2 regions of the Lentibacillus daqui genome follow, and region 2 is predicted to be linked to the other one. Evidence: a T-box and tRNA genes for the amino acid it is inferred to sense, from the RefSeq annotation. Region 2 holds a T-box; the other holds one or more tRNA genes.

Region 1 (17,053 bases), 390 kb from region 2:
TCCGTATTTCTTTGTCCGCCTTTTCAGCAGCTTCTACCGCTTCTTTTCGCGAAAAACTAATGTAAGCATTAATCTCCTTGTTTTTTGTCTCCGCATGATCCAATACAGCTTTAGTTAGTTCAACCGAGGAAATCACCCTTGTTTCAAGTAGTGGTGCCAGTTCTTCAACTGATTTCGTGATCAACGAATTACTCAACGTGATCACCTCCTGGGATATTCCGCACCGCAATGTCTGCATCGTCTATCTTGGCGTTTTCCAAATTTCCCTTTAATTCCTCTAATGCCTGCCAGCGGGATTCTAACACGTTTACATGTCCCTCCCCAATTTGAATGCCTTTGCTTGTCAAAATTTGTTCAATCGACAAACCCAATCCATTCAGCTCCTTTTTTTCGTTGTCCATGATTATAATGCAAGTACGATTGGTTAGGAAAATTTGCTATGTTGATGAGACGAGGTTTTATATAAGTTATCCAATCATCATACCAATTCATATCTATGTCCTGTCCGAAGAAAATATGCGAAGGTTGTAGGTAGGATAAGGATGGTTAATAGACTACTGGAAAAATAACGATCAGCAAATTTCTCTTCTTACTTTGCGAACTTACCCTGCTACATGAAATGATGAAATATTTTACGGCAGGTTTGGCAGTTTTTACAGCGGTTTTCACTATTTTTACGGCGATTTATCTATTTTTATCGGCGGTTTCTGCACTTTTTACGGCGATTCATTTTTTCGGTAATGTAATTTAATCCGGTTGTTCCGCTGTTTTCCTCTTCATAAAAAAGAGGGACAGACTTAGAAACCGTCCCTATGCTTCTATGCAAGCTTCGACCAAAATATTAATTCCGTTTTCGATCGCTTCTTTATTAAAGGTCATTTGTGGGTGGTGAAGACCCGGGGTGACGTCTGCTCCAAGTGCCAACATGGTCGCCTTGATGTTCGGCCGCATTAACGTATAATAGTGAAAATCATCTGAACCTGGTGTAATAATCGTTGGTTGGGTGTGTTGTTTTCCTAAACTTTCCACAATCGCGTGATGCATGATGTCTTCTGCCTCTTGATTAATAATCGCTGCCGGAACATCATCATCCAGCGAAATCTCAATTGACACATCATAAATGGATGACAGATGACTGCAGATGGTTTGAATTTTTTCTTTCATTTTATCCATTACATCATTGGTTTGGGCACGTACATCAAGGCCGAATGTTGCTTCCCCCGGAATAATGTTTAAATTATCATTGCCTGCATGAAAATTGGTCATTTTAATTGTCGCCGGTATTTGTGGAGCGGTATGAATATGTTGCAGCTGTTGCACGATTGCTGTTCCCACTTCTACGGCATTGACCCCTTCGTGTGGACGTGCTCCATGGTGATCCACACCTTTAATCTTCCCTTTGACAAATAGACACGCGCCGTGTTGAATACCTGGCGCGCAATCCGGAAAATCGATCTCACTATAGGGGCGCACATGGACACCAAATAAATAATCCAAATCATCCACAACACCCTCATTGACGACCCGAACCGCACCATTTCCCTGTTCCTCAGCTGGCTGAAAAATTGCCCGTACCGTTCCTTTCAGCTGATCCTCCATACCCTTTAACCGATGCATAACACCAGTCACAATCGTCATATGCGCGTCGTGACCACATGAATGATTCGCTTGTAACTTGCCATTGACTTCTTGCAGAAGTGCATCCATATCGGCGCGCAAGCCTATTTTTGGCTGCCCGTTGCCAACTTCCACATAGAAACCGGGAATAAACTGAAATGCAACTGGTTGAAATCCAGCATTTTTAAAGTGGTTCATCAAATAATTGGATGTGTTTACTTCTTTTAAACTTACTTCTGCGTTTTCATGCAAATGTTGCCATAATGCCTGTAATTCTTGTTTTTGCATCGTGTTGCCTCCAATCAACATTTCCAGAGCCGGTTAGTTAGTCATTCTTTCATATGTTAGGGTTGACTGGTATCTATCCCATTAACAAATGATGTTCTTGATTGTGGGAAAACCTCTATCAGCGATTTTCCTGCTTTTATCAGCGGTTTTAGCTCTTTTATCAGCGGTTTCAGCTCCTTTATCGGCGATTTTACCACTTTTATCAGCGCCTCCAGCTAGTTCGCCGAAATAACTTGTATCCAGCTTTTAGCTAAGTTCTTTGTGTTTTACGGCTAGTTGTTGTAATGCGTTCATGTCCACCGTGATGCCCAGGCCTGGCTGATCAGTTATATTCACGTGTGGCAAGGTATAGCCTAGATTACCGACATCGGTTGAAAATTTAGTTGGGCCGGACAGTTCGGTTGAGACAATATTTTGCTTAGATAAGGCAACGTGGAATCCTGCCGCTGATCCAATGCTGGACTCAACCATGGATCCGATTTGACACTTAATACCAAACAAGTCTGCCTGTGTAGCAAGCTTGTATGATGGATAAATGCCGCCACTTTTCATCAGCTTAATATTGATATAATCCACCGCCCGATGTTCGACAAGGGTGCGCAAATCCTGTGAGGTTACTAAACTTTCATCAGCCATTAATGGAATGGAACTTGCCTCCTTTAATTCCTTGAACATGGACAAGCTTTCCTGGGCAATCGGTTGTTCCACCCAAGAAACATGAAATGGTTCCAGTTGCCGGATCATCTCCTTGGCAACCTGTACACTTTGCCAGCCCTGATTGACATCAACACGAATTTTCACCCGGTCCCCAACAGCTTGACGAACAGCCTGTACTCGCGCAATATCTTTAGTATGGTCAATTCCGAGTTTCATCTTAATTTCTTGATAACCTTCTGCAACCGCAGCCTTCGCTTGTTCAGCAAGTACTTCTGGTTCCAGAATACTTAATACTTTTGGGATGACTGGTTGTTGTTCTTTTCTGCCACCAAGCAATGTATAAACTGGCAGGTTGCTGTATTTTCCTAAAATATCGTAGCAGGCAATATCAACCGCAGCTTTTGCAGCCCCATTACGTACCAATTCCCGATCCATCATTGCATGGATGTCCTGAATATTTCCAGGATCTTTTCCTAACAGGGCGGGGACCAACTGATGCTTTAATGCCGCAAAAACGCTATGTACTGATTCCCCTGTGACATGTTCATCGGGTACACTCTCCCCAAAACCAACAATCCCTTCATCCGTTTCAATCCGAATAATGATTGCCGGCATCACATCGAAGGACGTATATGAAATAATGAATGGCTCTTTTAGTGGTAATTCTATTTGAAACACATCTACTTTGCTTATTTTCATCTATATTCAGCTCCTTGTTAAATGCACCGTTTACATGTTGTTATTTACAAGCTATACCAAACCACAGATCGTGTCAATGGTTTCTATCAATTACTATCTTTCTACTATAACACCCTTAAAACAGAGCAAAAAATTGGTTCACCAGGGATTTTTAATAATTAGAACATATATTACTTAGTTGAATGTAATCGTATGTTATTATTCGGATAACATACAAAAGGATCCCACCATTTTACAGCGGGATCCCTTTTAAATGAATGTTTTGATTACCGGTTCCAGATTGCAGTTGATGTTTGACTGAATCTCATTGATATTAGCGTTCTAAGGTTATATGCTAAGCGTTAAATTTTTCGTTAAACACTTTAACTGCTGCCTCAGAAACTTGGACATCATTTGCCACCGAACTTCCACTAACACCGACAGCACCAACTACTTTGTCATCCTTCACCAAAGGAAAACCACCACCAAACACGACAATCCGGCCATTGTTAGTTGTATTAATCCCGTAAAGTTCAGCATTTGGAACGGTCGCCTCAGCCAAATCCCCGCTAGGCATCTTCAATGCAACGGATGTCCATGCTTTATTGTGGGCAATGTCTATACTTGCAAGCCAAGCGTCATCCATGCGATGGGTTGCCACCAGATTTCCGTCCTCGTCTAGCACCGTAATTACCATTTGTACTCCGATCTTCTTAGCCTCTTCCTCTGCTCCAGCAATCAAGTCTTTCGCCACATCCAAATTAATAATCCCCAATGAAACATCCTCCTTTTTAAAAATACAAATGTAAACCAATGACTAAACAATTGGCTTCGCTTTTACCTTGTTGTTTCCCGCCGTTTTGCAAATGCAAACAAGCAACATTTTTATTGTATGCTGGAGTGTTTGGAAAAAGACTATTAAAAGATTTCGAGACACACGCATATTGAGTCCACTACTTTGCTAACAAAATCGATAGGGTATTCTTTATATAAATAGATAAAGCCGATGAAACGAATGTTGACTTTCCCGGCAGCTAAAATCCACGGTCTTTTTTCTAAACAAAATCGTTCATTTTGGTTGAACGAACGTGCTCAAATAAAAAGCCACTGATCGTCAGTGGCTTTTTAAGTGTTAAGTGTTTTATAAATAGTCCTTGCGTAATTCTTCCGGCGTCTTCGGTGAAATGTAACCTGGTGCGACATCATACACCGTTTTCGCTCCGTGTTGCCCGTCTTTATTTAAGCGATGGGCGGCTCGGGCATATGCTACCAGCACGCTTGAGGTAAACCCGGGATTGCTGTCCAGCTTCAAACTGAATTCAACGATCTGATTGTTGCCGTCACCGGTTTGTCCACTCCGGATGACAAAACCACCATGAGGCATGGCAGAATGATCCCGCTTCAATTCTTCCTCGGTAATAAAGTGTACGGTTGTCTCATATTCGTCAAAATAGTTCGGCATTGTTTTAATTTCCTGCTCAATTCGTGCTGTATCTGCCCCTTCCTCTGGGACAATATAGCATGTCCTTGTGTGACGATCGCTATTGGATGCCTCCGGATTTTCCCCATTTCTGACTTGTTCCATTACTTTTTCTGAAGGTATGGTATATTGTACACCATTCTTCACGCCATCAATCCTTCTTACTGCATCGGAATGTCCCTGGCTCAAGCCTTTACCCCAAAATGTGTATGTTTTACCCTGCGCCAACACTGCTTCAGACATCACGCGATTAATGGAAAACAATCCTGGATCCCAGCCAACCGAAATGATACTGGTTGTTCCGCTTGCCTGTGCAACTTTATCCACCGATGCAAAGTATTCCGGAATTTTAGCATGTGTATCAAAACTATCTACCGTATTAAACATCTTTGCAAAAGCAGGAACCTGTTCAGGTAAATCCGTAGCGGAACCGCCACACAAAATCATGACATCAATTTGCTCCTGGTATTCCTTCGCGTCGTCAATATGTAAAACCTTTACGTTTGGATCATTCACTTTTAATGTTTGTGGGTCTCTTCGGGTAAAAATAGCGACAAGCTCCATGTCTGGCTGTTGTCCAATTGCCATTTCTGCACCTTTTCCCAAATTACCGTAACCTACAATTCCTACATTGATCTTTTCTCCCATCAATCCTACCTCCGATACAACAGATTATTTTTATATTTTATCGTTTTTAAGGGTAATGTGCAATCATTGGGTAGTATTCAAATAGAAACTGTGGAGTACATGCCGTAGATGATATCACCAGTGAAGTCTTTGTTCGCCGGCGTCATAATTTATTAATAAATAGAATAATGTACAAGTATACCTGTACTATTCGGAGGCTTTTCCCATGATTTTTAAAATAATGCCCGGACTAAAACAACTTGTCCATTATCATCTTTCCTATTTACCAAATGATCTTACCGCTGGGATGGTGGTTGCCTTTTTATTAATTCCGCAAAGTATGGCCTATGCTGTCATCGCCGGTGTGCCAGTAGTTTTTGGTTTATTCGCTGCTATTTTCCCTGTCTTAATTTATGCCTTATTTGGTAACTCAAGATATTTAAGTGTAGGTCCGGTCTCAATTGCATCCCTGTTAGCCTTTACAGGTATTGCGGCACTTGTAAAGCCCCATTCGTCACATTTTTTCACCCTAATCATTCTGTTGACCTTAATCGTTGGCGTGGTGCAACTGATGTTGAGTCTCATTAAGTTTGGTTCCTTTTTTGATTATATTTCACCCGCTGTAATCAGTGGATTTACGTCAGCCGCCGCTGTTATTATTGCGATAACCCAAATTCCGGCAATTATGGGGGTCAGCTTGGCATCATTTCAAAATATTGCCGATTACCTTCTTGAAATCACTTATCACCTGCACCAAGTAAATATTTTCACAGTGATTCTTGGATTTAGCAGTCTATGGTTACTGATCATTTTAAAAACCAAATTTCATACATCACTAGGGCCACTAATCGTTATCGTAGCATCAATCATTATCGTCTATTTTTTCCATTTAGAGCAAAGAGGAGTCCAAATCATTGGAGGCATCCCACGGGGGTTACCAAGTATTTCTTTGCAACTTCCAACATTTGATACATTCTTATCATTACTTCCAATTGCTTTCATGATTGGTTTTATTTCGTTCGCTGAATCCTATTCGGTTGCCAAAACACTGGCTGCAAAGAAAAATGAACAACTGAACCCGAATCAGGAATTGCTGGGGTTGGGACTAGCTAATCTAACCAGTTCCATTGTTGGTGCCATTCCAGTGGCAGGAGCGATTTCGCGAACAGCGGTTAATCATCAATCAGGGGCTAAAAGCAATTTTTCTTTATTTGTTGCGGCAGCATTTGTCTTGATCACACTGCTTTATTTAACTCCTCTATTTTATTTTTTACCAAAAGCAACACTCGCTGCCGTCATTATTGTTGCAGTCACCAACCTGATTAATGTTAAGGATATGCGTTATTATCTGAAACACGCGCCTTTCTTGGCGATCATTATGCTTTCAACGTTTCTCGCTACATTAATGATTGATATTTTTGTTGGATTAATGATTGGTATTTTTCTTTCACTGTTGTATACGTTTATCAAAACAAAGCTATTGCATGTAACCTAGCTTTTGGTAAAAGTGGACTTGAATTAGAAATTTTACCCCGGCTCCATTGACACAAAAAGCCACTAATTAGTTTCAGTGGCTTATTTAAATATTATAAATGGGGAGAAGGAAAACACATTAAGTGAGCCAAGAAGAAGGATCCCCTGTCTCACCCAAACCGGCAAGACAGGAAACCAATCGTTTATTTACTTTTCTTATATTTAATAGACTTAAGCATGTAATTGATAAACTCCGGATCATATTCTCGGAAAAACTGTTCATTAGCCCATTCTTTCATATCCTTATGGTCCGGATGGGTTTCATTTCGATAAGCTTCAATAAAATCCTCATATCCAGGAATTCCACCAACATCTTCTGGAGGTGCAGTTTCCGCTCCATCGATCAGAATTGGATACCCATACTTGTAATCTTCTAAAATTTTCTCCAGTGTAATAATAAATTGCCAACCATCACCGTAGTCATAAAGATAAGGTAGTTCCTTGTATTTCTCCAAATACTTATCAATTTTGATTCCTGAAGGCTTGCGGACTACTGTTTTTAAGTTTTCCAGTTGCATATCCACAAACTCCATGTTTTCAGGAGAAGCATTCTCATACATCTTTAATTCGATTTCCTTCCGATTATTCATAAAATGCTTATGCTCCTGATAAGCTTCCTCATCGTTGGTCACACTTATATTTTCCTGTGGCAAATCAAATGCATATAAATGGTATCCATGAAAATTTGTTACTGTTTGGATCACATCATGCAGCCGCTTAAATGTTGCATCCGCTGGCATAATAACGCGACGCCAAATTGACGGGTCAGTGCCAATTAGTTCGATTTTAATTTGATATGCCTTCATTTATACTACCTCTTTTCTGTTGGATTGCCTGAATTTCAATGTTTCAGAACACTATGTACCCCGTGTAATAACCATAGTCTCTTGTCCGCTGATACTATCAAAAATCCTCGTTAAAAAATATTTCCCTTCAACACAATAGGTAAAATGGCATTTTTACTATTCACGAACAACCTTATTTATGCATGGTATATCCATTAACGACCAATTTTAAACTAGCAATCTACAGACTTGTCCTTCTCCCATATTCAATTTTCATTAATTCTTATGAATATTCCCTTATCCCATACCTGTTTTTAGCCATCCTAGCCTATCCTCATATTAACCCTAAATTCACTGTAATTTTATTGTAGGTTTTTGCATAGTCTTGTTAAAGAACCTCTATAAGGAGATGATACATCATGAGTGACGAAAAGCATGAGAAACATCAAAATCAAAAGAAAGATAACTTCATTAAGAGCACTTCCAAGGAAGCAACAGACCTCTTCGGTAATACTGTTGATTCAGCTGGACGTATCATCAAAACCGTTTCCGGAGAAGGTGGCCTTGTCGGGAAAGCAACCGATGCCTCTGGCCGAATTCTAAAGGGTGCAGCCGGAAAAGCTAATGACGTAATCGGAAAAACTTCCGAAGCACCTGGAAAACTATATAAAAAGGCACGGGGAAATCACGAAAAAAAACATAAAGAATAACGTTTTGGGGCGGAGAATAGTTTCTCCGCCCCATTTTTTAAAGTGTTGATTGCAAAGATATTATATGACACTTAACGTTACTTTGAAATGAAAAATTCATTGTTTTTCCTTTTTATCACGCTAGTAATTAAAGACATATTACACCCCTTATTTTGCATGCTCCACATTAACCCCACTGAAGCTAAGAACCCTCATTGTTTGTTTCATTGTGTAAATACTCTTCTTTTTTATTGAGTAGACAATCGTTTAAGAAGGCTCTATATAAATACCATTTTCTTACTCTTGTCGTAATTGTTGAATTATAGTAGAATAAGATAAAACTTTTCAAAAAAATTACGTTAAGAAAGCGGGTTTTATATGGTATTAATTGGAGTTGCCTTAATTGTGATAGGATTTGCGTTCCGTTTGAATTCATTGGTTGTAGTAACTGTCTCAGGATTAATTACAGGCCTTATTGGCGGATTATCAATCACGGACATTATTACGCAGTTCGGTGAAGCATTTACAACGAATCGTTATATGTCGATATTAATCGTTACACTACCAGTCATTGGGCTATTAGAAAAAAGCGGGCTACAAAACCAGGCGGCAAAACTTGTATCAAAAATCAAGGCTGCTACTGCGGGGCGTATTATCAATATTTATCTACTCATTCGTGAAATCGGTGCTGCGCTCGGTCTTAATAGTATTGGTGGACATCCTCAAACAGTCCGGCCATTAATTTCTCCGATGGCTGAAGGAGCTGCAGAAGCAAAATACGGAAAAATTCCTAAAAAGGACAAAGAAGACATTCGAGCCCATGCCGCAGCAGCTGATAATATTGGATTATTCTTTGGAGAGGATATTTTCGTGGCAGTCGGTGGAATTCTTTTAATGAAAGGATTCTTTGACCAAAATGGGATTGATTCAGACCCAATTATGATGGCACTCTGGGGCATTCCAACAGCAATTTTTGCATTTATTGTCCATTCGATTCGACTTCATCGATTTGATAAAAAACTGAAACAGAAATTTAGTCCTAAAAATGCAAAAATCCGAAACGGAACAACAATAAGGATGTGAGTGCATGATCTTTTCGGTTGAATTCATCTATATTATAATGGGAATCATAGGTTTATGCTGTTCATTTTATACGTTTATGGATAAAGCAAATACTCACAGAATCCAATCTGGGTTGTTCTACTTTATTTACGCCATTACACTATTATTCGGAAAAGTGATACCCCCCTTTTATATCGGTGTATTGGTCATTATTATGGTCATTATCGTTGGTATGGGTGGGCTTCGTAAAGGTGAATACGGTGAAGCGACTGAGCAGGAAAGAGAAACTAGCCGCAAACGTTTAGGAAATCTACTATTTTTGCCAGCGTTACTAATTCCGATTTTAACGGTAATAGGTTCAAAACTATTAGGCGGAATAAAAATTAATTCGATGGTATTATTTGATCCGGAAAACCCGACACTGGTGGCATTAGGATTGGCTTGTATCATCGCCATTATTACCGCGATGGCGTTAACAAAAAGTACGCCACGAACAACCATAAAAGAATCGCGACGACTTCTGGAGGCGATTGGCTGGGCGGTAGTATTGCCACAACTACTAGCAACGTTAGGAACTATATTTAACAAGGCTGGAGTTGGAGAAGTTGTTTCGGATGTAGTTACCAAAGTTATTCCTGAACATTCATTATTCTGGGGTGTATTTGTTTTTCTTATCGGGATGGCGTTATTTACGCTTGTAATGGGAAATGCCTTTGCAGCGTTTCCAGTTATGGCAGCAGGGGTAGCAATTCCATTTTTGATCAATAATTTTAACGCGAATCCAAACCAGATAGCGGCAATTGCAATGTTTGCCGGTTATTGCGGAACACTAATGACGCCAATGGCAGCGAATTTCAATATTGTTCCAGCAGCGTTGTTAGACTTGAAGGATAAAAATCATGTCATCCGTGTACAAGCCCCAACCGCACTCATTGTTCTCGGTTTCAATATTATTCTGATGTATTTATTAATAAGATAGGAGTATTTTTCAATGGTAAAAAAAGTATTACTAACAGGGTTCGATCCATTTGGCGATGATAAAATAAATCCTGCACTTGAAGCAGTGAAACAATTGGAAGGAAAGATATTGAGTGGGGGTTTGGAGATTATTACCCAAGAGGTTCCCACTGTATTTCATGAATCAATTGATGCAGTAAAAAAAGCTATTGACACACATAAACCTGATGTCGTTATTTGCGTGGGACAAGCTGGCGGCCGTACACAAATCACCATGGAGAGGGTTGCTATCAATGTCGACGATGCGCGTATTCCAGATAATAGGCAAAAACAACCAATAGATGAACAAATCGTCGAGGATGGTCCTGTGGCCTATTGGTCTACATTACCGATCAAACGGATCGTTCGCGACATGCGAGAAGCAGCTATTCCAGCAGCTGTTTCCAATACAGCCGGCACTTTTGTTTGCAACCATCTTTTTTATGGATTGATGAACTATCTGGCAACGGAAGCTCCGAAAATACGTGGAGGCTTTATCCATATTCCCTTTATTCCAGTACAAACCGCTGATAAAGATGCACCAAGTTTAAGTCTGGAGACGATTGTCCGTGGGTTGGAAATTGCTGCCGTCACCGCCGCAAATGAAAAAGAGGATATTCGGGAAATAGGTGGAGCGATACACTAGGGGCAGGAAGGTGATTTTCTTGTCCTGACTTTTTCCGACAATGCTTATGGAATATAATCAGCTACTCAAGTGATTTCCCTTCATATCAGATTGACCTTATGCCCTAGCGTTCAACTTTCCCATCGGCTTTATGTCTTATCCGTTCCAAATCATGCGGTGGTCTTCTTCACTAAAGGTAGTACACTTTAATAGACATGAAGTGCAGATGCTACATTTCCATTGAAGTCTAACCTTAGATTATGAAAAAATGTTGCTTGGAAAACATTAAAGACTCAAAAGCAAATGAAAGCAGAATCAGCAAACTTATAAAGGTAAAACGACGAAGGATAGTATATCACCTTCGTCTTTTCATCGATGGAGCCTAGCGGGATCGAACCGCTGACCTCCTGCGTGCAAAGCAGGCGCTCTCCCAGCTGAGCTAAGGCCCCTTATTTTTTTATAATAATCGGGAAGACAGGACTTGAACCTGCGACCTCCACGTCCCGAACGTGGCGCTCTACCAAGCTGAGCCACTTCCCGCACTTGGAGCGAAAGACGGGATTCGAACCCGCGACCCTCACCTTGGGAAGGTGATGTTCTACCAACTGAACTACTTTCGCAGCATCAGAAGCATTGATTTCAACAAAGAAAATATTAATACGAATGATGAAAAATGTCAACTTGCATGCTTAGGTATTACTTAAGTTTTGATATACACCTAAGTATCTCGACTCTAAATTAAAATAACGACATAAATCCAGAGATTGCATGTGATTTGAGAGCACGTTTCAAAATGGAAAACCAAAAGCAGAAACGAGGATAGTGTTTAATCACCGTATCCCCTAGACAACCAGGTTTCATCAAGTGTTCCAATGGTTTAAAAAAGATGGATCCAAAAACTTAGCCTTCATGTTTTGGATCCATCACATTCAATCCGACAATTTTTACAATTGCTTAATCTCCTGTTCAGACAAGCGGGTCACTTCAGCAATCAGTTCAATGGACATCCCTTTTTTCAACATCTCACGTGCTACTTCTTTGGTTCTAATTTCTTTGCCAATTTCTTTCCCTTTCTCAATTCCACGCTCTTCATACGAAATCGGTAACTCCATTATTTTTTCCGCATCAGGCAACTGTTTGATTTCCTTCGCCATTTCTTCTTCCTCCTTTTCAGACAGTATTAAATAGGTCTCGAAAAAGCCATAAATTAATCTCTCACGTGCCGGGTCCAATTCCATTCGGGTCATCATTCGTAAAAACTCGATTTTCACCTGTACTTTTTCTTCCTTTTTATAACCCATTTTACTCAATAATGCCGCGGCTGCTGGATTGTCAGACTTGATATAGTCTCTCCAGTTCTTTTTACGCAAGTGTAGCGTCAAATATTGAAACGTTAACACATGGGCAAACGGAAATTCCATCGTATATTCATCACGTTCCCACTTTTCGCTATAACTAAATATGGCTATCGGTACAATAGGCTTCTGGTATTTATTATACATCAAACTGAAATAACGAAACATCCGCTCATGAAAATTATCTTGTTTTTCGTTTTGCGGTTCAATGTGAACGATAATGACGGTATCTGTACTCTTTAGTTTCGTTTCAACGATAATATCCAGTCTTCTTGTATTCCCTTGGATTAGATCTGTGTAAACTTCTTGCGGATAAGGTTGGATCGAATGAAAATCAATATTGTGATGAATGTCAGGAAAAAATGCTTCCAAAAATTCTTCAAAAAATGTGTTGATTAATTGTTTGAATAGTTGGTCATGTCTGGTGTAGCCGGGGGATTCTTCTTTTACTACTGTGGTTACTGTCAATACAGCACTTCCTTTACGAGGGTATGAAGTAGGAGGCCAAGGTTCTAAATCTATTTTTAATATATCAGAAAAGAAAAATAAGAACAAGCGTTTTTTCATAATACATCAAAAAAGTTATAGTTACCGACAAAAATATTACTTATACGTGAGGTTCCAGGCATTCAATGGAACTGGGCTAGTACAACAATAAAAAATATTTTTTCTGCATTTATTGAAGTTGCTTTACCATTACCCTTACCATATTGATCCATACAAAAAAGGCCGGCAACGATAGAATACTTGCCAGCTTTTTTTGCATAAAGTGAAACTTCATCGTGCAATCAGGAATATACGGACTGTTTACCTTTCACGTTTTATGTTTACTCACGCTTAGAGGCGGGGGTATTATTACAGCCCGTTAATGCGTGATAAATCCCCACTACACTAATTTTCATTCTCGAAATGGTATGTTTATTTCATCAAAGCCAATGAACCCATCGGATCCCACGGCTCTAATACGATTGGTTCTTGCTCCCAGGCATTTTTTAGCTGGTCTGAAAGGAATTTCTTGTTAATAACAACTTGATAGGTATACTCATCCATCCAATCATCACTCATTACGAAATAACCCTTGTTGCCTACCTTTTCTCCCCAGCTGTTTTCAACCTTCCATCGGTTAGGTTTGTCATCTACAAGGTTGACACCTGTCAGCACCATCGCATGTGTTAGCATTCCATCATGGTAATCAAGACGCTCGGCTTTGGACATCTTTGTAGAATAGCCCAAAGCTTTTTCATAATCGTACAAAGCCGTATCCATGACACCGTCTTTACGATTGGAATCCTGCCCAACATCACAGCCGAACCAGACGCTTTCCTTATCTTTTATTTGCTGAATAGCGAGGTTTTTCAATGTCTCCATATCGACATTTAGATATTTGATCGGCGTACCTCCAACTACATTTCCCAAATATTGTACCGTGTAGGTTTTTCCATAAGGTTTATCTTGTGTTGGTGCATGTATAATGCTCACGTAGTCGTTTAAATCAACGTCAACATATTTTTGGAAAAATGTCTGCGGTGTTAAATCTTGTTCCCGATGAAAGACCTCCGCTTCATCCCGATATTCAAAATCAAATGTTTTTGGTGGTTCGCCCAGTGCGTAAACAAGCAGTTTATACACTTCAGAGAGCATATCGGCTTTTACCTGCTGCAAGTTATCTTTTCCTTCTTGCTGTAATTTGCGGAGTTGGATCGCGTCTTTGCGTAATTTTGCATTCAACAGATGATTTAATTCGCTCGATTTTCTGCTATGAAATGTTTCTGGCATCACCTTTTTAGGCACTACACCGTATTTTTCAATTAGTGAAACAAACATATCCCACTGTCCACCGTCTTGTTGCGGTGTTGTCAGCAACCAAGCTACCAATCTACCCTCAAGCGGTTGATCAGCTGTTTCCAAAATATTTTCATAGAAATAGTTTGCTTTTTCAAATTTATCCCAGAAGTTCACATAGTTTTGTGACAGCTCAAAGTCTTTGAGATTAAATTGCTTGTTAAGCTTATGCGAAAAAGTATTTAACGCAGCAAACATCCAGCAGCGACCGCTTTGCTCCTGGTTAAACGCTTTACCTGTATCCAGTTCTTCGGAAAACACTGGATTCATTTCGATGGATGAAGCCATATTTTCTGTTGCAGCTTGAAAACCGTTTTTCTTGATGGCGTGCATGATGACTTCACTTTCAGGGTGATCATGGATAGCTTCTGAAAGCTCGTTGATCATATCTTTGGAAATGTTTTCGGACATTTGGATTCCCCCCTCTTGATGATATATTTTTATTGTATGCCTATTGGAAGTATAGTTCAAAAGTTTAATATAAATGACATGTTTAACTTAATGTCTGTCTTTGGGCTAAAACAAAAACGCTCCAGTTTAACCATTTCCTGTTTTGTTTCCGCCTTCATTCTCTGATATCCATCGTCTCCACGCCCTCGATTTGCGATAATTTCATATACAGGTCAGTGGCTTTTAATTTCCCTGTAATGTTAACCTTTAGCACAATTAAAAATGGCCTGTCCTTACTTTCCTTGATCCGGATTTTTTTGATCGAACGAACTTCTTTTTCGACTTTGGCAATCACATCTGGTATGTCCCCCCGATCCTTCACCCCAATTCTTAAAGTCAAATCCCGGGAATGAAAAAATCGCCTCTTCACATGATTACTTAACGCTGGAAGCAATTCCACACTGCCCATCAACAACACCACGCCAACGATAGATTCCACATAAAAACCCGCACCGGTTGCCAGCCCAACCCCAGCAGCACCCCAAACCATTGCTGCAGTGGTCAACCCGGAAATCGTGTCATCCTCCCTCCGCAAAATAACCCCAGCACCCAGAAAACCAACACCGGAAACAATTTGTGCTGCCAAACGAAGCGGATCCATTCGAATCGTAATATAATCCGAATCAGGAAATATGTATGCCGACTGAATCGAAACAATGGTCAATAAACAGCTTGTAATCGAAATAACCAAACACGTCTTTAATCCCAACGGCTTCCCCTTATACTCACGCTCAAGCCCAATCACCAAACCGAGCACTGCGGAAATCACCAGCCGTAATAGCATTTCATAATCAAACATAGATATTTCACCCCATTGAAAGGAGATATTTCAATTTTCTTATTCCTAAATTCAACCATATTTATCTGAAAAAAACAAGGAAAGGTTATGGGACGAGTGAGTCAAGTTGCACAGTCTGCCCATCTAACACAAATATGATACACTATTCCTTAGTTTGATTAGATGGAGATGTTTGTTGATGGGTTTGTTTCTTAGTGTAATTTTGCCAATTATGGCGGTGTTTGCTTCAGGGTTTATTTTACAACGGATGCGGGTGTTGGATGTATCATCGGTGGCGGCGGTTTCCTTATATATATTGTCACCGGCGTTAGTATTTACTACTTTATATGATGCAGAATTTGATCGTGGCTTTTTGGTCGTACTCGTATTCATGTTTCTTCTATTTTATGTCATGGTGTTATTAAATAAAATCCTGGCAAAAATTTTCAAGTGGGATCGAAATACAGAGAGTGCATCCATTCTGGCAACAGGTTTTATGAATTCAGGTAATTATGGTTTACCAGTAGTGCTGTTCAGCGTAGGCGAGGCAGCTGTACCGTATGCGATTTTTATTATGGTGATTCAATCGTTGCAAAATAATTTCTTTGGAATCTATTATGCTTCAAGAAGTACGAGTGGAATGAAACGGGCGCTCCTAAACGTGATGAAAATGCCAACCACGTACGCAGCAATTCTAGCATTTATCCTTCATTATTTTTCAGTTGGCATTCCAAACGCTATCCATTCTACCTTGTCCATGGTTGGAGATGCTGCCATACCGGTCATGATGATTATGCTTGGCATGCAGCTTGGTTCGATAACAGGTTTGAAACTTAACTGGCAAGTTGTTACCTCAGCAGTAATACTAAAAATGATCGCAGCGCCAATTATTGCTTGGGCTTTTGTACTAATTGTCGATGTTGATCCTGTTATCGCGGCAGTGCTGATTATTATTTCCGCGATGCCAACCGCTGCAACAACGACTATGTATGCCATCGAGTTTGATACCGAGCCAGAGTTGGTGTCTAGTATTACATTGATTGCCACATTGGCGAGTGTTGTGACGCTGAGTGTGTTGTTGAATATTGTGGTGTAAAATAGATTTTGTTGGTAGTCTTAATGTGTGGTTGATAAAGTAACCCTTTTTTACCATACGCATTTATTTAAACATCATTAACCACTAAATAATCCCTATCTGTTTTACGATAGGGATTAAACAATTACTATTTACAAACATCAAAATAAAAGATGATACTATTATTTCAACTATCCAACAATTCTATTAACCCTTTTGTATTCATCCCCATCATATCAAACTTTCCTTCCGACCTTATATGCATGAATCCGTGTTTAGCATAAAAGCCCTCGGCACTTTTAGTTGATTCTACAGTAATCAAAGAACAGCCAGACATTTGGGCAACTTTAGCGCAATTATATAAAACCGAACTCATAAGAAAACTTCCATAACCCTGTTTCATATAATTATTGTCTACACCTAAATAATGAAGCCTGATCGCAGGAATCTCTTTAACTTCATGGGGAAGGAACACATTTAATTCTTCTCTTTTGCTCTTATTGATTTTAACTACAT
Region 2 (17,053 bases):
AAGGCTGTGTTTGTGACATACTGTGAAACGTCTACCGGTGTATTAAACCCGATTCAATCGGTTAGTCGTGTCGTCCATGAAAATTCGGATGCACTCGTTATTGTTGATGGGGTTTCTTGTGTTGGTGGTGTCGAAACAAACATGGATGACTGGGGAGTGGATGTCCTTGTCACCGGATCACAAAAGGCCATGATGCTGCCGGCTGGATTAACATTTGTAGCCGCCAGCAAGCGGGCATGGCAAGTGATTGAGAACAATAAACAGCCAAGATTTTATCTTGATCTTCGCAAATATCGGGATCAGCTGGCCAATAATACGACCCCATTTACGCCTGGATTATCATTGTTATTTGGCCTGGAACAAGCACTGACATTACTGGAAACAGAAGGATTGGAACAAGTTTATCGCCGTCACCAAACGATGATGGAGATGATGCGGGGTGCACTTCAGGCATTAAGTATCTCGCTGCTCACAAATGATGAACATGCTTCACCAACCGTTACCGCCATGAAGCCAGAAGATATAGATCCGGAAGCATTACGAAAAAAAGTCAAACAGGAATTTGAGCTGGAATTAGCTGGAGGACAACAACATCTCAAAGGGAAAATCATTCGTGTTGGTCATATGGGATATTGTGCACCACAGGATGTATTACAGGTTGTTAGTTTGTTAGAAATAGGTCTGAAGCGGCTTGGGAAATCCATTCCTTTGGGGCAAGGCGTAGCGGCGGCACAGGAAATCTACTTACAACAGGAGGAAGCAAACCGTGACATATAATATTTTAATTAGTGATCCGTTAAGTGAAGATGGTATTTTTCCATTAAGAGAAGCGGACGATGTGGAAGTGGTCAAGGAGACTGATTTGTCCAATGAATTGTTGCTGAAGCGAATAGCTGACTTTGATGCATTATTGGTACGGAGTCAAACACAGGTAACAAGAGAATTAATCGAACATGCACCACGTTTGAGAGTGATCGGCCGCGCTGGAGTTGGTGTTGATAACATTGATTTGGAGGCTGCGACAGAAAATGGTGTGATCGTTGTGAATGCCCCGGATGGGAATACCAACTCAGCTGCTGAGCATACTATGGCAATGCTGATGTCATTGGCAAGAAACATTCCGCAAGCCTATTACGCGCTGAAACAAAATCGCTGGGATCGTAAAACGTATGTGGGAGTGGAGCTGAAAGGAAAGACACTGGGAATTATCGGATTGGGCCGAATTGGTGCCGAGGTGGCAACTCGAGCAAAAGGCCAACGCATGAATGTCATTGCCTATGATCCATTTTTAACCGAAGAAAAAGCGGAAAATTTGGGTATTGGTTATGGCACGATTGGCGACGTACTGAAGGTTGCCGATTTTATTACCGTCCACACGCCATTACTCAAAGAAACCAGGCATATTATTAATAAGGAAGCATTTGAGCAGATGAAAGATGGCGTGCGAATCGTCAATTGTGCTCGTGGCGGAATCATTGACGAGGATGCTTTGTATAACGCGATTGTTGCCAAAAAAGTGGCCGGGGCTGGGTTGGATGTATTTGAAAAGGAACCAATCCATCATCATAAATTGCTGGATCTGCCGGAAGTGATCGCAACACCGCATTTAGGCGCAAGTACAATTGAAGCGCAAAAAAATGTTGCCATTGATGTGAGTCATGATGTGGTAACCATTTTACGTGGAGGTTTGGCGCAGAATCCAGTTAATGTGCCATCGGTTCCACAAGAGGTGATGAAAAAAATTGCTCCATACTTTTATTTATCGGAAAAATTGGGGACATTTCTTGCACACCTGGAAGATGAGGCTGTTGAGGAGGTGCGCGTATACTATGCCGGTGAGCTAGCCGATATGGAGGTAGGCCCGCTAACCCGAAATACAGTAAAAGGGCTGCTGAAACGCCGTCTTGGTAATCATGTTAATGATGTAAATGCGGCATATCTGGCAGAAAAAAAAGATATCACCATCCGTGAACAAAAAACATCGACAACGAAAGGTTTTACCAATTTGTTAAAAGTGGAGATTCAAACAAAATCAGGCACCCGCCAAGTAGCCGGAACATTGCTGAATGGGCTTGGCGCACGAATCGTCAAAGTAGACAATTACAGCCTGGATCTTGTCCCAGAAGGGCATATGGTGTTTATTCGGCATAAAGACCAGCCCGGCGCCATCGGACGGGTTGGCAGTCTATTGGCAGAAAATAATGTCAATATCGCGACCATGCAAGTAGGCCGTACGGAAATTGGCGGAGATGCAATTATGATGTTGATTATTGATAAACAATTGCAACAGGAGGGATTGGATCAGCTGAAGGGATTAGCGGATATTTATCATGCGACGGAAGTGGATTTGTAATGGTATTTAAATTGTTAGTCTTTACAGTAGCCTTCATCAATGAGAGTCATTTAAATAAAATAAACAATGACAATAACAAATGTTGTGGTTTTGTTGCGTTGCGTTGCGTATATTGTTGGATAAATGACATGGTTTCTTTACAGTCAACCTTGAAGCTTAACTAAACCAATTACCGTCATTATACTTAGCTAGGTATCGTGTGTAGCATTGGGAGAGTATCATATTTTTTTCTCCTATTTATCTAATTTTAACAAGAAGTATTGAAGTCTCACTGGTCTGTGAGACTTCAATTAGTTACCCTTCGTATTTAAAATTAAATGGTGAGTTATTTAAAATGATGAAAACCCTATGTTTATTGTTTTTAAGGGGATAAGATAGTTACCCTTGTTATTGTTTCATTCTTCATTGGATATGTTTCCTTGTTTGGTCCATTTACGTTAATAGAAATATAATCTCCATTTTGTAGGCCATCCATTTTGCTGGAAGGGATTTCAATTAAATTTAAAGGGCCTATTTTTTCAAAGTAGTCCATGTAATCCTTGGACGATTCTTTTTTCTTCTTTGTTACATTTGATAATATGGGTTACTACCGGAAAAAAGCGAAATTCGTGCACTAAACATGTAGGAATGACAAGCGTACGTCAAGCGTTTTATTCCTTGAACAGTCTAGGAAGTGGGTAGTGAGAAATCCAATTGTTGGTTGGAATAAAGTTTGATCAGAAGTATACTGAAAATTTATATCTTAAGCTAAACGATAAGAATAAGAACCCGTTTTGAAAAATGATTGATCAAAACGGGTTCTTATTCTTTGTGAAATATGTTGCAACTTTTATAACAGGGTTTGATCATTTTCTACTGTTGATCTTAAAAAATCGCACCCATTAACGAGACAAGGTAACCAGTATTTGGTCTATAAATCTAAGATAAGCGAATCATATCTGCATAAAATCAACAAACTGATTAACGCTGTTAAAAAAAGAATCGGGTTCTATTTCAAATTCAACAGTTTGGTAATCTTGCAACCACTTAACCCCTACCGTATGTACATTTGCTTCTTTTCCTGCTTGAATATCTGCATCACTATCTCCAATAAACATAGCCTCATTATTTTCCACACCTAATAATGATAATGCCTTGATTACACCTTCAGGATGAGGTTTTGGGCACATAACATCATCGCCTGTTATGATGACATCAAAGCAATTATCCATTTGAAGAGCCTTTAATGAAATATCTAAACTCCTTCTGGCTTTTCCCGTAACTATCCCTAGTTTAATACCATTATCCCGTAAATGCTTTATCATTTCATCAATTTCCGCATTATATTTGACCAAGTTAGAGTGGTTCTCTAAATACTTTTCATAATACAATTCAATGGCTTTCTCTTTATTGAAGTTTGTAAGGTTTTCTTTAATAATTCCTGTTTCTGAAGGTCCAAACATTGCTTTAATTTCCTCAGGAGAAAGGTCTTTATTGTCAAATTCCTTGAAGACATTCTGAAAGGCATAATAACAAATTGGTAAGGTATTCGCTAAGGTTCCATCAAAGTCAAAAATAACAGCTTTCATAGCAACTCATCCCTTCTTTTCTCCTTCAAATATTACCAATTTAAGAATTTTGAAAGGAGTGATTCATAATTTTTTGTCAAATAACAAATATTTTTTATTAACTAATCTGGATCATTTGTTGAATGGTCATCATCCATCTTGTCAATGAAAAAATATATTAACATTTTAATTTTCTCCTCTATTGTCAAAACTGTCAATACTATTCATACGTCACCACACTAACAGTTATCTATCGGATCCTTGTCTGACCCTATTTTTATCGTTTAGTATTGGTGTATCAGTTAACAAAAGGCTATAAATTAAAAGGCTTGACATTGCCTTTACATCCATATATATTAAGACATACAATAAATGAAACGTTGACAAGGACTAGTACAATGCGAATGTCTTTAGCAGAGAGGAAATGGCTGGTGCGAATTTCCAAAGACATGATTGGAACCTGCCTTTTGAGTTCGCGAAGATACGCGCGGTTCATAACCGTTATCAAGTAAAGTGGCAAGACAGAAGTTAGAGGCCGGATATCAGACGCCGGAAAAGTACTTTTGATTGCAACAAGGGTGGTACCACCAAACCTCGGTCCCTTATTTGGGCTCCGAGGTTTTTTTATGGGACAAGGGAACCGTCCCGTTGTCCCAAATTTTTTAAAGAGGTGAATTGGATTGGGTAAGAATAAACAATTTGTTGAAAGAATAACGGCAATGGAGGATGATTTCGCCCAGTGGTATACGGATGTGGTGAAACAGGCTGAGCTTGTTGATTATGGGGCAGTTAGAGGCACCATGATTATCAAGCCATACGGATTTGCTATTTGGGAAAATATTCGTGATGAACTGGATAGGAAATTTAAAGAGACCGGGCATTCCAATGTTTATTTTCCATTATTTATTCCGGAAAGTATGCTGCAAAAAGAGAAGGATCATATTGAAGGTTTTGCTCCGGAAGTGGCGTGGGTAACGCATGGTGGTGAAGAAGAACTGCAAGAACGGATTTGTGTTCGTCCGACTTCAGAAGTGTTGTTCGGTGATTATTATGCAAAAAATATTCATTCCTACCGTGATCTGCCAATGCTGTATAACCAATGGAGCAATGTCGTTCGCTGGGAAAAAACAACCCGCCCATTCTTGCGCACATCGGAATTTTTATGGCAAGAAGGACATACATGCCATGCAACCACAGAAGACGCACAAGAAGAAACAGCCAGAATGCTCGATATTTATCGGGATGTCTGCGAACACTATTTGGCAATTCCGGTAATCAGTGGGCGGAAAACGGAAATGGAAAAGTTTGCCGGAGCTGAATATACATTAACAATCGAGAGTCTGATGCATGATGGAAAGGCCTTGCAATCGGGAACATCACACTATTTAGGAACTGGTTTTGCCGAAGCATTCGATATTCGTTATTTGGATAAAGAGGGAACCCAGCAGCCTGTCCATCAAACATCATGGGGCATGTCCACCCGTATTATGGGCGCATTGATCATGGTTCATGGCGATAACCGTGGGCTAGTGATTCCACCAAGAATTGCACCAACGCAGGCAATCATCGTGCCAATCGCCCAGCATAAAGAAGGTGTGTTGGATAAAGCATATGATTTGCGCGACCAGTTGAAAAATCTCGTACGTGTTGGTATCGATGCCAGTGATAAGACGCCAGGCTGGAAATTTAATGAATCCGAGATGAAAGGGATCCCGGTAAGAATTGAGGTGGGTCCAAAAGATATCGAAAAAGACCAAGTCGTTCTTGTTCGCCGCGATACGGGTGAAAAGGAATTCGTTGCGCTAAATGAACTGGAGAACCGACTGCCGGCATTATTGGAAGAAATTCAGCAAGGGTTATACGATAAGGCATTAACCCATCGTAATGAAGAAACATCGGTAGCAACGAACATGGAAGAATTTGCACAAACGCTTGAAAAGAAACCAGGATTTATTAAAGCGATGTGGTGTGGCGATACCGCATGTGAGGAAAAAATTAAAGAAGAAACATCAGCAACCTCCCGCTGTATTCCATTTGAACAGGAAAAAGTTGCCGATACTTGCGTCTGCTGCGGAAAAGAAGCGAAAGAACTTGTTTATTGGGCAAAGGCATATTAATCAGATGAAAAAACCGAGCGCTGCCAAGTCGCTCGGTTTTTTCACCCGCCAGTCGGGAGAGCGTTACCTCTATAAAAAGACAAACATATCCACTATACTATTAGAGTATTATTAATAATGGACAATCCATCATTATGGAGGTTTATCATGCAAACATGGGTAATAGATATAATGGAGCAATTCGGCTATGTGGGGATTTTGTTCATGATGGCTTTGGAAAATCTATTTCCTCCGATACCATCAGAGGTGATTCTCCCGTTTGCCGGGTTTATGACGACAACAACTTCATTGACCATTATGGGGGTTGTTATAACCTCGACAACCGGATCGGTACTCGGTGCGATCATTCTTTATGGAATTGGTAAACTTATTGATGTAGAACGAATGGAGAAAATAGTTGGTAGATGGGGGCATATCATTCGGGTTAAAAAAGAAGACATTCGTAAAGCGGACGAGTGGTTTGACAGGTATGGCTATTGGACTGTACTATTTTGCAGGATGATTCCGCTGGTACGAAGTCTGATTTCGATTCCGGCGGGTATGTCTCATATGGAATTTTGGTTATTCTTGCTGTTTACGATGATTGGTACCGTAGTATGGAATGTTATACTTATTCTAATAGGTGCTGTATTGGGTGAATCATGGACAGACATTCTTCAGTTTATGGATGCATATTCAACCATAACGTACATCTTTATTGGGGTCGGAGTGGTTTGTTTGATCGGTTTATTGATTTGGAAGAAAATAAATAATAAACGGTAGCCTGCTAATTGCAATGTGTCACACACCCTTGATGCATTATCATTCTTCGTCGTAGGTCTTATGAATTGAAGCGGATTGAACGAATATAGACGCCTTTTTAGTTAAAGTTGTTTAGTTTATAGCATTAATAATATGTGATCAAAAAAGCTTGGTTACCAGAGTTGGAAACCAAGCGATTTTTTTTATAAAAACAAGTTCAAAATGAAATAAAATATTCCTGCAAGGGTAGCAGTAACCGGTAGCGTGATAACCCAGGTGATGACCATTCGTTTACCGACGCCCCAATTAACGCCTTTTATACGATGGGAGGCACCAACACCTAATATTCCAGAAGAAATAACGTGTGTCGTACTAATGGGCAAATGAATAACCGTTGCCCCGAATATGACGGCTGCACCTGTTAAATCTGCAGCTACACCATTGACAGGACGAATCTTCATAATCTTGCCGCCAACTGTTTTAATAATCCGCCAGCCGCCGACAGATGTACCAAGCCCCATCGCGATGGCACAGGAAAGCTGCACCCAAAACGGGATTGCAATAGAGTCATGCATACCTCCAACAATCAGTGCCATCGTAATAATACCCATCGATTTTTGTGCATCATTGGTACCATGGGAAAACGACTGCAGGGCAGCTGTGAAAATTTGTACAATGCGAAAGCGTTTATTTGTTTTCGCCAAATTACTATTCTTAAATATCGCTTTAATAATCTTGTAGACAATGAACCCAACAACAAAAGCAAGAAGCGGCGAAACTATTAAGGCTGTTATAATCTCTGTAAGCCCCATAAAGTTGATAGCAGCAAATCCTGTCGATGCAATAACCGCCCCGACAACTGATCCGATAATCGCATGAGACGAGCTACTTGGAATCCCAAAATACCAGGTAAGCAAGTTCCAGACGATTGCGGCGATTAATGCTGCCAAAATTACAACCATTCCATTTTCCAGTTCAAACGGGTTCGTAATACCACTAGTGATTGTCTTGGCAACTCCAGTGAATGTTAATGCCCCGATTAAATTCATTACTGCTGCCAACATAACTGCTTTTCTAGGTGATAAAGCCTTTGTTGAAACAGAAGTAGCAATGGCATTTGCCGTATCATGAAATCCGTTGATAAAGTCAAACACAAGAGCAAAAACTACGATTAACATGATGGTTATCAATAGAATGTCCATATTCATCCCTCAATTACGCGTTTTTCATGATTATACTTTGGAGTATATTAGCTACATCTTGACAATAGTCAGCAATTTCTTCCAGTGTTTCATATAATTCTTTGTATTGAATCACTTTGATTGGATCTTTCTCTGATTGGAAAAGATTCCTTAAAGACGCGCGGTATAAATCATCACAATTACTTTCATATTCCTTAATTTTAATTGCATGCGGTTCAACATCTTTTAATCTGTTGTCAGCAATTAATTGCATGGCAGCTAAAATTTCTTTCGTGCATTTTGATACGTCGGCTGTGAATTGATCTATATAATGATCAGAGGACAAGATTTGATAGATATCCATCATTGCTGCAAATTCTTCCATACCATCGATGATATCGTCCAAATTCATGGTTAGCTGCATGATATCTTCTCGCTCAATCGGCGTAATGAAGGCTTGGCTCAAATCCTTGATCACCTCATGCACCTTGTCGTCTGCCTCTGACTCATACTGTTTGATCGTGTCAGCGAATTCCTTTAAAGTCAGGGGGTCTTTCACCTTGTAATTCACTAAAAAATCCGCTGACTTGTCCAAATGATGTGCAAAATCTACCAGGTAGAGCGAAAATTTGTCTGCCTTTTTTTTGAACATTTCATAACCTCCAGTTGAAATTTCACGGAAAAAATCCTAGCATATCATATCAAATATTGTCGGCTAAAACAATATTGTTACCGAAAAATACAAACTTTTGTCAGATTAATAAAAGCTTGTCCTTTTATTCCCTTCATTATCATAAAAATAATGATGAGGTGAATGGATAATGAATCAACGGGTTTCTATATTCATTTTAGCTGCAACATATGTTGGATCAGTTGTCGGTGCAGGTTTTTCATCGGGGAAAGAAATCGTTACATTTTTTAGTTTAAATGGGGTTTTGGGAACGTTGGGTATTGCCGTGAGCGGATTTTTGTTTATGGTGGCTGGTATGAAGATTATGGTCATTTCAGCCAGGATTCAAGCTTATTCATTTCGGGAATTTAATGCATATTTATTTGGTGCCAGGATTGGTAAAGTTGTTAATCTACTCATTTTTATAATTACTGTTTGCGTTACCTCCGTCTTGTTATCAGGTGCTGGGGCTGTTTTTCATGAACAGCTTGGAATTCCTTTTCAAGTTGGGATTATTGTTACGCTCTTACTCTGTTATATCGTAATATTGAAAGGTTTGAAAGGAATTTTTGCAATCAACGCATACACCGTTCCGATCATGATTATCTTCAGTCTGTTTGTGGCGTTGGCTATTTTTGATCAACATCCGCATGAGCTTTTGGAGCTGGTCATTCCGGAGCAAACATTGGCAGGTTCATCGTGGGCGGTTTCTCCTTTTACATATTCTGCATTTAATATCATGACCGCACAAGTCGTGCTTGTACCACTTGGAAATGAAATTCGTGATGAGCGTATTCTTAAATGGGGAGGGTTTTTAGGTGGGCTGGTTCTATTCTTCTTATTATTAATGAATCATTTTTCATTATCTGCCTTTCCAGAAACATTTTTATACGAGATTCCGATGGCTGAGATTGTCATACGCTTCGGAACCGTTATTCATATCTTGTTTTTATTTGTCATTTATGGAGAGATCTTCAATTCTGTTATCGGAAACGTTTTTGGGATAAGTCGGCAATTGGAGGCAACATTTGGTCTCCGTTATCATCACACTGTTTTGATGATCCTATTTGTGATATTTCTGGTAAGTCAGGCGGGGTATGGAAAGTTAGTTACTGTATTGTACCCACTTTTGGGATACATGAGTTTGTTTGCTCTTCTATTTTTGTTATTTAAAAAAATGCCCGCGAAATAATGGGGAAATCAGTTGGTAAAGCATTAAATGAATTTAAAAGTGCTACAAGAAATATCATGAATGATGATGATAAGATTCTAAATAAAGTCATATTGTTTTAAAACCAATATTTCGTGCCAATTGGGTATAGGTACAAGTACAGGCGGCAGAAGCATAAAGTTTCTGCCACCTGATTTGTCTTTATGAATCTTCTTCGTTAATTTCTGGTTCTGAAAGTGGCGTTACAATTGCCCAATAGTCGGCCTTCATTTGAAGAACTTGTTGGCTTGTTTTTCCGCTCCTCATGTACCTTTTATGTACACTCCGGTGCCAAAAGCTACGCCGCCTAACTTCTCGGTCCTTTTTATCCTCCTTTTTGAACACGCACTATGAAGCAATTTCTGAATCAGATTGCTTTACTAATTCAGCTTGTGGAATTTTCCATAACTGCGACCATTTCTTAATCGCTGCAATAATGATAACCAGACCCAATATAAGCATAATAATGGATAGGACACCGTTTACTACGTTATATCCCGGATCGTCAGGATTTAAGTAAACATTTTTGGTCATCCAGTACCCCGCTACATTTACTGTTACATATAAGTAAGCGAGCGGAATGAGACATGTCAGCATATACCACCGCTTATCCGCAATTTTAAGAACAACTGTCGCTCCAATAATCAGTCCAATCGATGCCATTAATTGGTTCGACACACCGAACAGTGCCCATACAGAACTGATGTCACCAGAATATAACAAATAGCCCCAAACCAAACAAGCAAGTGCACTAGCAACAACATTGGCCGGAATAGAGTCCATCCTTTTCAATGGCTTGATAAAGTTGCCCAAAAAATCTTGAATAAGATAACGTGCTGTTCGTGTCCCCGCGTCAATAGCGGTCAAAATAAATATAGCTTCAAATAAAATGACAAATTGGTAGAAGTATGCCGCTATATTTGCAAAAAATGGTATTGCTTTAAAAATATATGTCATACCTACAGCAAGCGTAACTGCTCCGCCGGTTCTACCTTCCAAATCCATGTTTACTTCATTTTCCAGCTCTGACAAGTGAACATGTTGCATTCCGAGTTCAGCATATTGATCAGGAGTGGAATTGATGGCGAAATAATCTCCCGGCTCTAGCGAAACTGCTGCAATTAAAGCCATTAATGCTACTGCACATTCAACCAGCATAGCCCCAAATGCAACTGGTTTCGCATCTTTCCAGCGATTGAGCATTTTTGGTGTTGTTCCTGATCCAACGAACACGTGAAATCCTGATATTGCACCACAGGCGATTGTGATTGAAACAAACGGCCAGACCGGACCGGCAACGACTGGACCGCCGCCTAAAAACTCGGTAAAAGCAGGGAATTTAATGGAAGGATTGATAGCAATAACCCCAATAATAAGTGCTGCAAATACCCCTACTTTCATAAAAGTACTCAAATAATCACGTGGTTGTAACAACAGCCAAACTGGCAAAGCTGCAGCAAAGAAAGCATAGATTGGCAGAATGATTGCTAGCGTTTGACTGTCGAAAGTTAACAAATCCCCCAGCCAGGTGCCATTTAAATAGTGTCCAAATATGACCGCCAGCATAATCAAGGCAAAACCAACTATTGTGGCAAGTTTTAAATTTCCAGTTTTCTTATGATATAATCCAACACCCATTGCAATAGGGATGGTAATGCCTACTGCAAAAGTTCCCCACGGATTTCTTTCCAGTGCATTTAACACAACTAATGAAAGACCAGCCATTGTAATCGTTATGATAAATAACATGGCCATGCCCGTACAAAAGCCTGCAACAGGACCAAGTTCATCCTTGGCGACTTCCGAAAACGATTTACCGTCCCTTCTCATCGAACAGAATAAGACAACAAGGTCATGAACTGCTCCACCAATGACTGCACCAATCAGAAGCCATAACAAGGATGGTAAATAACCAAACTGTGCTGCCAAAACTGGCCCAACCAGCGGACCAGCCGCAGCTATTGCCGCAAAGTGATGTCCAAAGGTAACCCATTTATTTGTTGGCACATAATCTCTGCCATCGTCTAATTTATGGGATGGTGTCGGAACATTTTTCTTCTCATATGCATCTATTTTTAACACCCTGGATGCCATAAAAGTCCCGTATAATCGATACGCAATCAATAGTATACAAATAGATCCAATCACGATTGAAACCGAATTCATTTTGTTATCTCTCCCTTCTTTTCCCCAATGTAGGAAAGTCCTTGTGTTTGTATGCGTATACACATTATACAAGATTCTGATAGATTGAGCTCAACTTTTTCATAACATGTTAAAAACGCTGGCCAACATGCAAACAAATGGATACAACATGCATCTGAAGATCTGACAATTTTGTGTACTATTTTGGGATGATCTTTTCATCAAGCTATAGGGCCAGCCGATTTTTAAGTGCCTTCACATAGTTTCGGCTGACGGGCAATTTTTCCTTTCTGTTTTCCATTTCCAATTGGTAGGCACCATTGAACCAGGGGGACAGCTTATGAACATAGTCAAGATTGACCAAATAGCTCTTGTGAATGCGAAAAAAGGCATAGTTCTTCAGCTTTTCTTCCAAATCTTTTAATGGTACCCGCAAATCGAGTTCACCTGTTTTGGCAATCATTTTTGTTGTTTTTTCGTCACGGAAAATATAATATATCTCGTCTATTGGCATATAAATTATCTCGCCATCGACTTCTATGGCAAGTTTTTTCAGACTGTTTGAACGGGATGATTCTGCTGTTTCGGGTTGCAGGCGGTTTTGAATCCTGGTCACAGTTTCTGCGAGTTCGGATTCATCATAGGGCTTGAGCAGGTAATCTACTGCAGGAAGTCGAAAAGCCTTTGCTGCAAATTGTGGGTAGGCTGTCGCGAACACGATCAAAGGGACTTTCTTCATATCCTGTAGTGATTTTGCAACTTCCAGCCCCGGGATCTTCGGCATTTCCATATCCAAAAAGACGACATCCGGCTGCAACTGCAACGCTTTAACAACAGCATCTTCGCCATTGGAAGCTTCCCCTATGACATCAATGAATTCATATGCTTCCAGTAAAAAAGCAAGTTCCTGTCTGGCATATCGTTCATCGTCAATGATCAGTACTTTGATTGGTTCGTTCATCATGTTACCTTCTCTCTTGGAATGTTGCAATAAACGGTGGTTCCTTTATGTGGCCTGCTCGTAAAATGCAGACGAACATCGTTACCAAATGTCATCGTTAAACGACGATTGACATTGTATAGTCCCATACCTGTAGAGGTGCTGGAAGTTAGGTATTGCTTGCTGACTTTTTCCAACATTTCCTTTGACATCCCGGCTCCGTTGTCCATCACCTTTATTAAGATATCTTCGCCGTTGTCTTTGATGGATATAGTCACCAGACAATCTTTATCCATATTTTTAATCCCATGCCTGATAGCATTTTCAACAAGCGGTTGTAATGTGAGTGGTGGAATTTTTGCTTTCATTGTTGTCTCATCAATATCATAAATAATTTGCAGCTTATCTACAAACCGTGCTTTTTCAATTTCCAAAAATGCTTTGACATGAAGCAATTCTTGTTGCAATGATACGAAAGCAACTGTAGTCCCTTCCAAGTTTTGCCGAATGAATGTCGAAAGCGATGTTAACAACTTTCTTGCCTGGTCAGGATTGATGCGAACAAGAGAAATAATGACATTCAACGCGTTAAATAGAAAATGCGGGCTGATCTGTGCCTGCAATGCCTTGATTTCTGCTTCCTTTGCCAGTTTTAGCTTATAATCCGTTTCCGCTAACTCCAGTTGATTGCTCAGTAGCGAACTCAAGCCTTGGAGCAGCTGTTTTTCCACGTCCGTTATTTCTTTTTTCGATTGATAGTACAATTTCAATGTGCCGACCGTTTCCCCCCGTTGCTTCAATGGCGCTACAATCGCTGCTTCAAGCGGGCAATCATCTTGTTTGCAATCGATGGCTTGTTTACCTGCCACCATAAGCCTGCCATGCTCAATCACCTGCTTTGTTAAATGGGTTTGCAAAAGATTGCCTGCTCTGTGATGGTCATTGGCAACTCCGACATGTGCCAAAATATGGGTGTGATCGGTAATTGCAACCGCTGCTGGGTGGATTTCTCGGAATAAAATTTGACAGACAGCCTTTGCGGATTCCCTGGTCATGCCTTGTTGTAAATAACGTAACGTCTGCTCAGCGATACTCAGTGTTTTTTGTGCTTGTAATGCTGATGCTTTTTCCTCTTCGCTAATGACGCTGCGGATGATCAGCATGAATATGGCAGTACCAATCCCATTTGCCACAATCATTGGTAAGCCAATCACTTCGACAAGTGCAAGTGCCTTTTCAAACGGTTTGGAGATAAGTATGATCATTATCATTTGCATCGTTTCAGCTAAAGCACCGATAACAAAAGCCATTGGCAGTGTGAGATCTTTTTCACGACGGTAAAAGATACCTGCCAGTAAGCCCGATGCAACAGTCGCTGTGCTACAAGAGAGTGCAGTGAACCCGCCGAGTGTCATTCTGTGTATGCCTGCTATCAGTCCCGCACCAAGTCCAACCCGCCAGCCACCAAGCAAACCTGCAATTACGATACCGATAACCCGTGAATTGGCAATTGCCTCATCGGTTGCCAGGGACCAATTGACACTGGCGAATTTCAAATTACCGATGTCGAAAGCAACACCAAAATACGTGCCGATGATACCAAAAAATCCGAAAAACAGCATGGCAAAGCCTTTTTGCTTCCATGTTAACCGGTCGTGACGGAGCATGGCACGGAAAAAATTCAACCGCGTCAAAATGAACGCTACCGCAATAATAACCCCGACTCGCTCCAACATTGTCACTAATAGATCCAGCAAACGCACACCCCCTTGTCCTATTTCTTTATGATAGCACATCATTTTTCCATGAGAATAGTCTCTGCAGTGATAAAGTGCATGTTCAAAAAGGAGAATACAATATTATTTGACTTTAGTAATAATTGAAACTCCTTGAATCCTCATGTATGATGATAACAGGGGGGGGGAATAGAGATGGAGGTAAAATTAAATGATGCATCCAGGCAGTGGATTGCATCAAAAGGCGGTCACCTAACAATTAAAACATTGGAAGTAAAAACTTGCTGTGCCCCAAATGTTCAAGAGGTTCTCGCCGTACCAGGAAAACCGAAGAACACTGGATATTTTCATAAGGTAAGGATGGATAACATAAACATCTATATTCACAAAAGTATCAACCCGGAAAAAACCCTTACACTATCCTTATCAGGCTTTGGCTTCTTAAAATCGATCGCGACCAGGCTACAATGATAGTCGGGGAGGCATAGCTATCATTACTTACTTGCCATTGCCTCGCACCAAACTATCAGGCTAAAAGGGATGTGCGCATGGTCGAAATCAAACAAAAGATATGGAGAACATTTCGCGATTCTGAGAGTTTTTTGCCAAAAGTTAAGCTTATTGTTCTTTTATTTGGTTTTTCTTCCCAATGGTTACGACATCCAATACATCCAATAAGAAAACAAATAATGGGATACCGAGTATGAGCCCCCACACACCAAAGAAGTGCTCTGAGAAGATTAATACAATAAATGTATAAAAGACGGGCAGGTTTGTTTTCGATGACATCAATTTCGGATTTAGAACATAGGCTTCAAATGCGTGTACAACAGCCACGATAATGAGAATGTATACGACTTGAATGATCCCGCCGATACTGTATGCAATAAAGCAGAGCGGAATAAGTGAAATGATGACCCCGGCTACGGGTATTAATCCCAGGAAAAAAATCATGATGGCCAACCCAAACAACTGTGGAAAACCCATTAATGATAAGGCAATTGTTGTGATGACGGTGTTGACAATCGCAATAATAAATTGTACTTCAATCACTTTTCCAAAGGTAGCTGCGAATTTTTTGCTAAAGTATTCAATTTCTTCATGAAAAGGAGCTATTTTGCTGTCCTTGAATTTTTTTGTGAAATCAATTAATCGATCCTTTTCCAATAAATAGAACAAACTTAAAAGAAGGGCCAGCAACAACTGCAAACCAAATTTGCCGATATTGGAAAAGTACTCTAATAAAAATGTTACACCTTGATGAAAGTAGTCGGCAATTTGCTTTTCCTTAATATACGTCACAATATAATCAATCACCACATTATCCTGTGGCTGCGTATAGAAGTCTGTTAACTGCTTAATTAACTGTGAAATTTCAGAGATGATGATTGGTAAATATTTCACGATTCCAAAAGACAATAATCCGACAATCAGAACATATTGTACGATAATAATAATTCTCCGATTCATCGGGATCTTTTTTAAAATGATACTGGATAATCGATCCATTAAGAAGGTAAAGATAAACGTTAGCAGTATTAAATTCATCATTCCTCGAAGTAAATATAAAATGAAGACAATCAGAGCAAAAATAACTACTCTTTTTATCCCTTTGTTTTGAAAAAGTTTGCCTGTTAAGTCACCCATCGACTATTATTCCTCCCATATAAAAAAGCACAAGCATTTTGATCAACCTCGACAGGTAAATGGCAACCACAATAGGGGGTTCGCCTGAGGCACCATTTAACCTTGTGAAGACAGTTGCTGGAACTAGACGTTTTTGAATTACTTTTATCTTTTAAACCCACGAGACTTGTCAAATACTCCTGTCACCATCTTACTTTATTTTTGCATATATTCCTACTAGTGCGTGTTCAAAAGGATAAAAAGTTCCAGATTTTTTGAACATACTCTAATGGATGAATTAATATTTGTAATCTTTTTCACCCCATTATATGCTTTATGGAATTACATGTTTCCCGTAACAGTTTTGGGGTCAAGGATTTTGTGGAAAAAGAAGTCACTACATGTAGCAGTTTACTAGTGTAGGTCTACTTTTTTTGCTTGGATTGGAATTTTCCTAATACTTGATTATAATCCAAAAAGAAGGTAAAATGTACTAAAGCGTTTTCAAATTAGAAAACTATTTTTATCATAAAGCGCATTATATAAGAGTATAAGATAATGAGCTTTAAATAAAAAATAAGGGGGAATTCACGTGAGAAAGAAGGTATTGTTGCTAGCTGTTCTTATTTTTGCTGCTGGTATGATCTTAACCGCCTGCGGTGAGAGTGGAAAAGGTTCCAGCTCCAGCTCCGACAGTGGTGGAAAAAAAGAAGAAAAAACCAGCCTGACACTGGGAACCGGGAGCGTTGGTGGTGTTTATTATCCACTTGGCGGTGAAATGGCAACA

The links. The T-box of region 2 lies ahead of proS (proline--tRNA ligase). A T-box ahead of a tRNA ligase gene usually reads a tRNA of that ligase, here a tRNA-Pro.
Region 1: it encodes a tRNA-Pro, which carries the amino acid that the T-box ahead of proS (proline--tRNA ligase) is inferred to sense. The anticodon was not compared.

What each region holds. Positions count from the first base shown of each region.
Region 1 covers NZ_CP114176.1:881,783-898,835, reverse strand. The annotation lists gene O2S85_RS04740 (amidase) at 1-196, opposite strand, end outside; gene O2S85_RS04735 (hypothetical protein) at 189-401, opposite strand; gene O2S85_RS04730 (amidohydrolase) at 811-1,905, opposite strand; gene O2S85_RS04725 (mandelate racemase/muconate lactonizing enzyme family protein) at 2,152-3,261, opposite strand; gene O2S85_RS04720 (GlcG/HbpS family heme-binding protein) at 3,596-4,015, opposite strand; gene O2S85_RS04715 (diaminopimelate dehydrogenase) at 4,382-5,368, opposite strand; gene O2S85_RS04710 (SulP family inorganic anion transporter) at 5,574-6,842, shown strand; gene O2S85_RS04705 (plasmid pRiA4b ORF-3 family protein) at 7,024-7,686, opposite strand; gene O2S85_RS04700 (hypothetical protein) at 8,085-8,375, shown strand; gene O2S85_RS04695 (DUF969 domain-containing protein) at 8,733-9,437, shown strand; gene O2S85_RS04690 (DUF979 domain-containing protein) at 9,442-10,395, shown strand; gene pcp (pyroglutamyl-peptidase I) at 10,408-11,058, shown strand; tRNA gene O2S85_RS04680 (tRNA-Ala) at 11,414-11,486, opposite strand; tRNA gene O2S85_RS04675 (tRNA-Pro) at 11,504-11,577, opposite strand; tRNA gene O2S85_RS04670 (tRNA-Gly) at 11,582-11,657, opposite strand; gene O2S85_RS04665 (Rpn/YhgA-type helix-turn-helix domain-containing protein) at 11,982-12,860, opposite strand; gene O2S85_RS04660 (C1 family peptidase) at 13,311-14,645, opposite strand; gene O2S85_RS04655 (MgtC/SapB family protein) at 14,800-15,483, opposite strand; gene O2S85_RS04650 (AEC family transporter) at 15,662-16,558, shown strand; gene O2S85_RS04645 (GNAT family N-acetyltransferase) at 16,725-17,053, opposite strand, start outside.
Region 2 covers NZ_CP114176.1:490,537-507,589, forward strand. The annotation lists gene O2S85_RS02625 (pyridoxal-phosphate-dependent aminotransferase family protein) at 1-777, shown strand, start outside; gene serA (phosphoglycerate dehydrogenase) at 767-2,353, shown strand; gene O2S85_RS02635 (HAD family hydrolase) at 3,286-3,921, opposite strand; T-box leader at 4,272-4,506, shown strand; gene proS (proline--tRNA ligase) at 4,620-6,017, shown strand; gene O2S85_RS02645 (DedA family protein) at 6,165-6,779, shown strand; gene O2S85_RS02650 (inorganic phosphate transporter) at 6,962-7,960, opposite strand; gene O2S85_RS02655 (DUF47 domain-containing protein) at 7,974-8,591, opposite strand; gene O2S85_RS02660 (YkvI family membrane protein) at 8,761-9,801, shown strand; gene O2S85_RS02665 (carbon starvation CstA family protein) at 10,168-11,985, opposite strand; gene O2S85_RS02670 (LytR/AlgR family response regulator transcription factor) at 12,191-12,925, opposite strand; gene O2S85_RS02675 (LytS/YhcK type 5TM receptor domain-containing protein) at 12,925-14,667, opposite strand; gene O2S85_RS02680 (CC/Se motif family (seleno)protein) at 14,836-15,111, shown strand; gene O2S85_RS02685 (AI-2E family transporter) at 15,259-16,287, opposite strand; gene O2S85_RS02690 (TAXI family TRAP transporter solute-binding subunit) at 16,859-17,053, shown strand, end outside.